One region of the Cupriavidus sp. P-10 genome, then DNA from elsewhere that is predicted to be linked to it. Evidence: predicted binding sites of a transcription regulator. Region 1 holds the regulator's gene; the other holds the start of a gene.

Region 1 (4,980 bases):
GCGCGCGGACCGCGACAAGCCGATGGTGCTGGAGGCCGACAACGCCAGCTACGACGACGTCAAGCAGATCTATACGCTGACCGGCAACGTGGTGCTGACCAAGGGCACGATGGTCCTGAAGTCAGATGCGGCCGAGCTGCGCACCGATCCCGAGGGCTACCAGTTCGCGGTGGCCACCGCCAAGGCCGGCAAGCAGGCCTACATCCGGCAGAAGCGCGAAGGCGTCGACGAATACATCGACGGCTGGGGCGACCGCATCGAATACGACGGCAAGCAGGAACTGTCCAAGCTGATCGGCCACGCGCGCATGGCGCGCCTGCAGGGCGCCAAGATGCTCGACGAAATCCGCGGCGCGGTGCTGACCTACGACAGCCGCAAGGAGTTCTACACGGCTGCCGGCGGCGGCGACAATACCTCGGCCGCCAATCCGTCGGGCCGCGTGCGCGCGGTGCTGTCGCCGCGGCAGGACCCGAATGCGCAGGGTTCGGGCAGCGGCTCGCCGCTGGACCTGAAGCCGGCGCCCGCGCCCGCCAACAAACCCTGACGCCGGGCCGGGACCGCTTCCTCGCCTGAAACGCTGAACGCCAGACTGTGCCAATGACCGATACCGCCACCATCGCCGAAAAGCCTTCCGTCCAAGCCACGGCCGTCCTCGAAGGCGGCAGCACGCTGGTCGTGCGCCACCTGAAAAAGCGCTACGGCTCGCGCACCGTGGTCAAGGATGTCTCGCTGGACGTGAAGAGTGGCGAAGTGGTCGGCCTGCTCGGCCCCAACGGCGCGGGCAAGACCACCTCGTTCTACATGATCGTGGGGCTGGTGAACCTGGACGAGGGCGATATCGTGCTCGACGGCGACCATATCAGCGGCCTGCCGATCCACGAGCGCGCGCGCATGGGCCTGTCCTACCTGCCGCAGGAAGCGTCGGTCTTCCGCAAGCTCAACGTCGAGGAGAACATCCGCGCGGTGCTGGAACTGCAGGTGGAGAACGGCAAGCCGCTGGCCAAGGCCGAGATCGAACGCAGGCTCGACGCGCTGCTCGACGACCTGCAGATCGCGCACCTGCGCAACAACCCGGCGCTGTCGCTGTCCGGCGGCGAACGCCGCCGCGTGGAAATCGCGCGCGCGCTGGCATCGTCGCCGCGCTTCATCCTGCTGGACGAACCGTTCGCCGGCGTGGATCCGATCGCAGTGGGCGAAATCCAGCGCATCGTGAGCTTCCTGAAGGCGCGCAATATCGGCGTGCTGATCACCGACCACAACGTGCGCGAGACCCTTGGCATCTGCGACCACGCCTACATCATCAGCGAAGGCACGGTGCTGGCCGCGGGCCAGCCCGAGGAGATCATCGCCAACGAATCGGTGCGGCGCGTCTACCTGGGCGAGAACTTCCGCATGTGATGTACTGGCCTGCCCGCTGCGGCAGGCCATTGATTCTCCCTGCTTTCGGCCCCATGATCTGCATATGGGCCAGCCCACTGCCGGCGTCGATCAAGCCGCGACATCGATAGCAATTTCCGTTCCAACAACGGAAAGATGCGCATAAAATAGGTCGCATGAAACCGTCGCTACAGCTCCGCCTCTCCCAGCACCTGGCACTGACGCCGCAACTGCAGCAGTCGATCAGGCTGTTGCAGCTGTCGACGCTGGAACTGCAGCAGGAAGTCGAACAGGCGCTCACGGAAAACCCGCTGCTCGAACGCGAGAACGACTGGATCGAAAGCCCGCTGCGCGTGGCTGCCGATGGTTCGGTCAACTTGCAGAGCGCGCCGGCCCCGGCACCAGCCGAACCGCAAGGCAACGGCGAGGCGCGCGCCGATGGCGCGGGCGACGACGACAGCTACGGCGACAGCAACAGCGGCGATGACTATGGCGGCGACTGGAGCCTGGACGACTTCGCGCGCCGCCCGCAAGGCGACGAAGACGAGAAGACGCCGATGCAGCTGCGCGAGGCCGAGCCCACGCTGCGCGAATACCTGATGGAACAGCTGACGCCGCTGAAGATTTCGGTGCGCGACAAGGGCCTTGCCATCTTCCTGATCGAATCACTCGACGACGACGGCTACCTCAGCGCCTCACTCGAAGAAATCTGCGCAGAACTGCCCGAAGAACTCGAGTTCGAGATCGACGAAGTGCAGGCCATGCTGACGCTGCTGCAGAGCTTCGACCCGCCTGGCGTGGGCGCGCGCAATGCCGCCGAGTGCCTCGGCCTGCAGTTGCGCCGGCTGAAGCACCCGCAGCGCGAGCTGGCGCTGAACATCGTGCATAACCACCTGGAACTGCTGGCAGTGCGCGACTACACGCGCCTGAAGAAAGCGCTGCAGGTAGACGAGCCAGCACTCAAGGCCGCGCACGAATTGATCCGCTCGCTGGCACCTTACCCGGGCCACGCGTACAGCCGCCCCGAAGCCGACTTCGTCGTGCCCGATGTGTTCGTGCGCAAGAGCGGCGGCGGCTGGATCGCGCAACTCAATCCGGATGTGATGCCGAGGCTGCGCATCAACGACATGTACGCGCAGATCCTGCGCGGCGCGAAGGGAGAGTCAGGTACCGCTGGCCTGCAGCAGAAGCTGCAGGAGGCACGCTGGCTGATCAAGAATATCCAGCAAAGGTTCGACACGATCCTGCGTGTCTCGCAGGCCATTGTCGAGCGTCAAAAGAACTTTTTCACGCACGGCGAAATCGCCATGCGCCCCTTGGTTTTGCGGGAGATTGCCGATACACTGGGATTACACGAGTCAACCATCTCCCGGGTGACGACCAATAAATACATGGCAACGCCGATGGGTACTTTCGAACTGAAGTACTTCTTCGGCAGCCACGTGTCCACCGAAACCGGTGGCGCGGCTTCATCAACGGCCATCCGCGCCTTGATCAAGCAACTGATAGGAGCCGAAGACCCGAGGAATCCCCTTTCCGACAGTCGCATCGCCGAACTGCTGGGTGAGCAAGGCTTCGTTGTCGCACGCCGCACCGTTGCCAAATATCGCGAAGCCCTGAAGATCCCCGCAGTGAATCTCCGCAAGTCTTTGTAGCCGAGCCCACCGCCTGCCTGGTGAGGCTCTTTCAGAAGGAGAAGCGCTATGAACTTCAAGATCAGTGGACACCACCTGGACATCACGCCGCCGTTGCGTGAGTACGTGGAAACGAAGCTGGAGCGAATCGTCAGGCATTTCGATCAGGTCATTGGCGTTAGCGTGCTGCTCTCTGTCGACAACCACAAGGAAAAGGACCGTCGGCAATACGCGGAAATCAATCTACATCTCAGGGGCAAGGACATCTTCGTTGAAGCGCATCATGAAGACCTGTATGCAGCGATCGACGCACTCGTCGACAAGCTAGACCGTCAGGTACTCCGCTACAAGGACCGCGTGCAGGGCCACGACCGCGAAGCGGTCAAGTACCAGATGGCCGCAGCGCAGATGCAGCAATGACCGTGCCCGGTGGCCCCACAGAGGGCTGCTGAATCAAGACAAAACAGGCAAGCCGCGCATTTGCGCGGCTTTTTTGCGCCTGCAGCGCTGTGGCGCGTGCGCAAAGGGCTGTCACCCGTTTGAGACGGAGTGTTCGCAACGGCCGCAGCAAGGTGTATGCTGCGCCATACATGCAGCGCCGCATTCTGCCCCGCGCCCGGTTACGGTGCGGACCCACACGGGCGCAGCGCTGCGGTGCACAATCACAGGGAGGCCGCTGCTCTATAATGGCCGGACGCCTCGGCGCTGCCGGTGATCCGCTGCCTCTGAGCCATCCACTGCCCGGCGGAACGGCGGATCCGCCCGCTAACTGAAATCCTGCGCATCGCCCATGAATCGTTTGGCCAAATTGCTGCCACCCGGCAACATCACTCTCGACGTCAGCGTCACCAGCAAGAAGCGTGTGTTCGAGCAGGCCGGGCTCCTCTTCGAGAACAACCATGGCGTGGCGCGCGCCATCGTGACGGACAACCTGTTCGCGCGCGAGTCGCTGGGTTCCACCGGACTCGGCGCCGGCGTGGCGATCCCGCACGGACGCATCAAGGGCCTGAAGCAGCCGCTGGCCGCCTTCATGCGCCTGGCCGAGCCGATCCCGTTCGAATCGCCTGACGGCAAGCCGGTGTCGCTGCTGATTTTCCTGCTGGTGCCGGAACAGGCCACGCAGCAGCACCTGGAAATCCTGTCAGAGATCGCGCAGCTGCTGTCAGACCGCGACATGCGCGAAGGGCTGGCGACCTTGCCCACTTCCGAAGCCGTGCACCAGCTGCTGACCGAATGGCACCCCTGATCCCCTGATCTGTCCCGAACGGGCCGGCACAGACCGGACAGGCGCAGCGCCTGGCACACCGCCCCACACGTCATACCCGCATGGAACTCACCGGCGTCACTTCCCAGTCCATCTTCGACGACAACGCAGCCGACCTCAAACTCTCGTGGGTGGCCGGCCTGGAAGGTGCGGACCGCGCCTTCGACGTGGAATTCGCCCGCGAAGCGACCTCTGCCGCGGACCTGGTTGGCCACCTGAACCTGATCCACCCCAACCGCATCCAGGTGCTCGGCAAGCCCGAAATCACCTACTACCAGCGGCTGGACGACGATATCCGCAAGCGCCAGATGGGCGAGCTGATCCTGCTGGAGCCGCCTTTCCTGGTGGTGGCCGATGGCATGGAGCCGCCGCCGGACCTGGAACTGCGCTGCACGCGCTCGTCGACGCCGCTCTTCACCACGCCGGTGTCGTCGGCCGCGGTGATTGACCACCTGCGCCTGTACCTGTCGCGCATCTCCGCGCCGCGCGTGACCATGCACGGGGTGTTTCTCGACATCCTCGGCATGGGCGTGCTGATCATGGGCGAATCGGGCCTGGGCAAGAGCGAACTGGGCCTGGAACTGATATCGCGCGGACACGGCCTGGTGGCCGACGACGCGGTTGACTTCGTACGCCTGGGGCCGGACTTCATCGAGGGCCGGTGCCCGCCGCTGCTGCAGAACCTGCTAGAAGTGCGCGGCCTGG
Region 2 (4,980 bases), on a different replicon from region 1:
CACGCCATCGGCCACCAGATCCAGGCCCGTCACGGTCAGCGCGCGCCATTCGACGATCACGGGCTCGTCCACCGCATGCGCCTGGGCGACAAAGGACGCATCGCGCGGCACCATCAGTTCGAAGTCGAACAGCAGGCCGCCATTGCGGTATTCAGGCAGCCCGGTCAGCGCATCCAGCCCGGTGACCGTCAGGCCCGCGTCTTCCAGTGGTTCCAGCAGCGAATAGGTCAGCCACTGCGTGAGCTTGTGGAACGGCACCAGCCCGCCGGGCGCGGCCGGATGGTGCCAGCAATCGCCCAGCGACACCCCCTCGACCACGATGCGTCCCGGCCAGACCGGCCCCAGCCCCACCAGCAGCGTGCGCAGCAGGAAGCTGGCGTCGAGCCGCTCGTTGACCGCGTGCGCCTTCAGGTAGTCATACAGGTTGCCCAGCCGCGCGGGCCGCCCGAACAGGGCCGGCGTAGCCTCCATCACCTCGCCCAGCCGGCGCAGCAACCCGGCGCGGCCTTCCAGCCCGACCAGCGGGTTGTGCTGGGCCACCTGGAAGGCGTGCGCAATGCTGTCGGCGTCGATGCGCTGCAGCCGCTCGGCATCGGCGCGCAGCGGGTCGCCGGGCGCCGCGGAGAAGCCGCCACGTGCGAACAGGTCGAAGCTGGCCACGCCCAGCCCTTCGGAGCGGGTCAGCACCAGGTCGCTGGCCGGGTCGCGGTAGCGCCAGTCGGGTCCCGCGCCGGCGTCGAGCAGTACGCTCGGGATCACCAGGTCGATGCCGATGCGCGCACGCTCTTCGCGGTGCTCTGGCCCGCTCATGGCGGCGCGCTCGCACAACACATGCCAGCGGTCGACGCGCTGGTCGACGCAGCCGCTCTCGAAGTGGCGCCAGCGGCTGTGGTAAGGCACCTGCAGGTCCGGATAGCGCTGCCGGATGGTGCTGGCCACGTAATCGGCGATCGCATGGACGCGATCGGGGTGCCAGGTAAACAACTCGGACGCGCCGCTGGCCACGTGCTCGGTGACCGCCGCGCAATGCGTGCGCACGGCTTCAGCGCACAGCAGCGCGGAAGCGGGGTGCCCTTCCGGCACAGGGCTGAGCCAGCCCCCGCCCGGACGCATTTCCTCGCCTGCTCCCCGACGGTCCATGCCGCCACGATCCTCTTCGGGATACATTGTCATTCGTTCAACCCCCTGCCCTTTGCCAGGGCGAGTTCATCGGCATCCGGCGGCGTGTAGTGCGTAAAGTAGCCGGCCGCCACCTTGGCGTCGATCTCGACACGGGCGTCCGCCGGGATCAGGGCTTCGGGAATCGCCACCTGCTCGACCACCTCGATGCCCTGCGCCACCAGCGCGCCATGCTTCATGTTACTCATCGACGCCCAACGGTCGATGCGGCGGATGCCCAGCCAGTGGAACACATCCGGCATCAGTTCCTGGAAACGCATGTCCTGCACGCCTGCCACGCATTCGGTGCGGGCGAAGTAAGTCTCGGCGCGATCGCCGCCCGCCTGCCGCTTGCGGGCGTTATAGACCAGGAACTTGGTCACCTCGCCCAGCGCGCGGCCTTCCTTGCGGTTGTAGACGACCAGCCCGACGCCGCCCTGCTGCGCCATCTCGATGCACACCTCGATGCCATGTGCCAGGTACGGGCGGCAGGTACAGATGTCTGACCCGAATACGTCGGATCCGTTGCATTCATCGTGCACGCGGCAAGCCACTTTGGTCTCGGTCTTGCCGAGTTGGCTGACGTCCCCGAAGAAGTACAGCGTCATGCCGCCGATGGGCGGCAGGAACACTTTCAGGTCGGGCCGCGTGACCAGTTCCGGGAACATGCCGCCGGTCTGCTCGAACAGGCCGCGCCGCAACGCGCTTTCCTTGATGCCGAACCGCGCCGCCAGCCCCGGCAGGTGCCAGACCGGATCGACCGCCGCCTTGGTCACGCGCACGTCGCCATTGGCGTAGAGGATGCTGCCGTCCGGCTTCAGCCGGCCGGCAGCCATCGCCGATATCAGCTCGGGCATATTGATATGCGCGCGCGTGACGGCGATGGTCGGGCGGATATCCACGCCCGCCGCGATACGGTCCGCGAAGACGGAGGAAACGAGGTGGCCCCAGGGATCGAGCGAGACGATCTTTTCCGGATCGGCCCACTGCGGGTGCGGGCCGATGGCCTCGGCGGGTGCCGTATCGGTCAGGTCGGGGCGATGGTCGCGCTGCAGCGAGCCGGAGGCAACCGCCAGTGCGCGGTAGATGGCATAGGCGCCGGCGTGGGTGCCGATCACGTTACGTTGCGCGGGGTTCGCCAGGCTGGCAATCACGGGGCCGCGTTCGGCGGCGGTGGGTGCACCCCAGTGAATCGGCTCGGCGGGCTTGTCGCGGCGCGCGTGCGAGGTGAGGACGATATGGTCGGACATGGCACCCTCGGTTCCCGGTGGAATCCTGACCAAATGGTCAGGTTTACGATTCCATACTAGGCAACGTTCATGCCATCGCCCAATGCCGGTTTACGCGAGTTTTGCCGCGCACTGTATGGCGCCGTACGCAAGCGGGGCGGCGCGCATGCACGCATGGCGTGCCGGGGACATGACGCCGACGGTGCGCGCGCACCAGCACGAGGCAATCTGCCGGGCGCGCAGGCTTGCAAGGCTTACATAGTAGGACGGCTCGCCGAGCCGCGTGCGTCCGACAGCCAGACCCACGCCGCGCGCAGCGCTGCCAGCGGGCTTGCGCTTTCCACGTAGCGATGAAAGAGCGCGCCGGCAACGTTGCTCAGCGCCCACGCCGTCGCCATGCCCAGCGCGTTCAGCACCGGCTGCCCCGGCGCAAGGTTCGACACCAGCGCATTCACCAGCAGGCACACCGGGAAATGCACCAGGAAGACCGAATAGGAAATGCGGCCGAAGAATCCGACCACATGGCCGCGCGGCCAGCGCTCCATCCAGCCACCGCGGCGTGCGACCGCCAGCAGCAGCGCGGTAGCCAGCGCCACGGCGATTCGCAGCCGGAAATCGACGATCAGCGCCGCCAGCGCCACCGCGCCGAGCACCAGCAGCGGCATGGCCGAACGGCCCGGGTTCGAGGCCCACCACGCCAGCGTGCCCATGCCATAGGCGCCAAAGAAGTACACCGCCCAGATATCCCAGGCGGCATCACGGTTGAACCAGAACAGCGACGCGACCGCCAGCAGCGCAACCACGCCGATGCCGGCCGCGGCGCCCGCCTGCGCCTCGCGCGGCGCAAAGGTGCGAGCCGCCCACAGCGCCATCAGCAGCAGGCCGAACAGTTGCAGGTCGATCGCGACGTACCAGACACCGGCCGACAGCGCATCGACATCGAGCACGTTATGCAGCAGCGTGAGGTGCGCCAGGAACTGCATCAGGTGCGGCGGGGCCGGAATCGATTCATGGATCATCCATTGCCGCGCCAGCGCGGCGCCGGCAATGCTCAGCAGCAGCGCCGCGGCGAAGGGCACGATCAGCTTGAGGTAACGGCGCCACAGCATCGCCAGCGGATGCTCGCGGATTTCCAGCCGGCCGTGCGGCGCTAGGCTGCGCGCGGCCAGGAAGCCGCTGATCACCAGGAACACCTGGACCGCGATGCGGGCGTAGTCATACAGCCAGTCCACCAGACCCGGCGCGAGACGGTAGGCCGTGTCGGACATCGGGCCGTAGAAGGCGAGATGGTGCAGCACGATCAGCTGGGAACTGACCGCCTTGAGCGCGTCGATGCAGGGCAGGCGTGACGGACGGGGGCTCATTATTCTTGGAGTCTGACAAAGCGCACGAAAGGCGCGATTCTACCTGTTTGCTCTGATTGACATGTGGCGTCACATCCACAAATTGCGGATTGGTTACACACTTGCCGCGATTGTTGCCGACTCTGCTCACTCTGAAAGTCATGTCTCAACAAGGAAGCATTTGCTTATGACGACTTTGTCCTTCACCCATCGAAGGACCGGGTATACCCTAGCGACTTTGCCGCACCATCGGCCAGCTACCCGGTTTCCCGAATGTCCGTCTCCGTCCTGTCTTCCCTGCTAACCCGCTTGTCCCGCGCCCGTCGCCCGCTGGCGGCGCTCGCCTTCGGCGTCATCGCCTCCGCGCTGATGCCGGCTGCCGCCAATGCCCAGTCGCAAACGCCCGTGCTCGACAAGATCCGCGATTCCGGCACCATCGTGCTGGGCTATCGAGAATCGGCGCTGCCCTTTTCCTTTGCCGACGACAAGGGCCAGCCGGCTGGCTACGCGGTCGAGCTGTGCCTGCGCGCGGCGGAAGCGGCGCGCCAGAAGCTGGGCCTGAAAGACCTGAAAGTGCGCTGGATGCCACTGACGCCGCAGAATCGCATTCCCGCGGTGGTCAACGGGCTGGTCGACCTCGACTGCGCTCCCAACACCAATTCGCTCGAGCGCCAGAAGCAGGTGGCCTTCAGCGTCTCGCACTACGTCTCGACCGTGCGCATGCTGGTCCGCGCCGACTCGGGCATCCGCTCGTTGGGCGACCTGCGCGGCAAGAACGTGGTCACCAGCGCGGGCTCGACCGGCGACCGCCACGTGCGCCGCCTGAAGGACCAGTACGGCTACCACGACGTCTACGCCAAGGATCATGGCGAGTCGTTCCTGCTGCTCGAGTCCGGCCGCGCCCAGGCCTTCGTGATGGATGACGTGCTGCTGGCCGGCCTGCGTGCCCGCGCCAAGGATCCGTCGCAGTACGTGATCGTCGGCCCGTCGCTGTCAATCGAGCAGAACGCGCTGATGCTGTCCAAGGCCGATCCGGAATGGAAACGCCTGGTCGACCAGACGCTCGCCACGGCCTTCACCGGGCCGGACGTGATCGCGCTGCAGAAGCGCTGGTTCCAGCAGCCGATCGGCAGCCGCGGCATCAACCTGGCGCTGGCACCGTCCGGCGAGGTGCGCGCGGCCTGGAAGCATCCGTCGGACGCCGTCACCGAGTAGCCCGGATTTCGCCAAAAAGGCCCCGGCCGCAAGTG

The links. Region 1 encodes sigma-54, which starts transcription at its own class of promoters, with help from an activator protein. Its sites were predicted from a motif close to TGGCANGNAANCTGCTTT; they were not measured.
Region 2: CTP10_RS25485 (GTP cyclohydrolase II) is a predicted target of sigma-54. The motif match lies at 2,466-2,483, and genes of this name have one in related genera.

What each region holds. Positions count from the first base shown of each region.
Region 1 covers NZ_AP025170.1:344,821-349,800, reverse strand. Annotated here, with positions in the region: gene lptA (lipopolysaccharide transport periplasmic protein LptA) at 1-544, shown strand, start outside; gene lptB (LPS export ABC transporter ATP-binding protein) at 598-1,398, shown strand; gene CTP10_RS01645 (RNA polymerase factor sigma-54) at 1,554-3,032, shown strand; gene hpf (ribosome hibernation-promoting factor, HPF/YfiA family) at 3,081-3,431, shown strand; gene ptsN (PTS IIA-like nitrogen regulatory protein PtsN) at 3,802-4,257, shown strand; gene hprK (HPr(Ser) kinase/phosphatase) at 4,338-4,980, shown strand, end outside.
Region 2 covers NZ_AP025171.1:1,881,166-1,886,145, forward strand. Annotated here, with positions in the region: gene CTP10_RS25480 (URC4/urg3 family protein) at 1-1,173, opposite strand, end outside; gene CTP10_RS25485 (GTP cyclohydrolase II) at 1,170-2,408, opposite strand; gene CTP10_RS25490 (acyltransferase family protein) at 2,642-3,751, opposite strand; gene CTP10_RS25495 (amino acid ABC transporter substrate-binding protein) at 4,004-4,945, shown strand.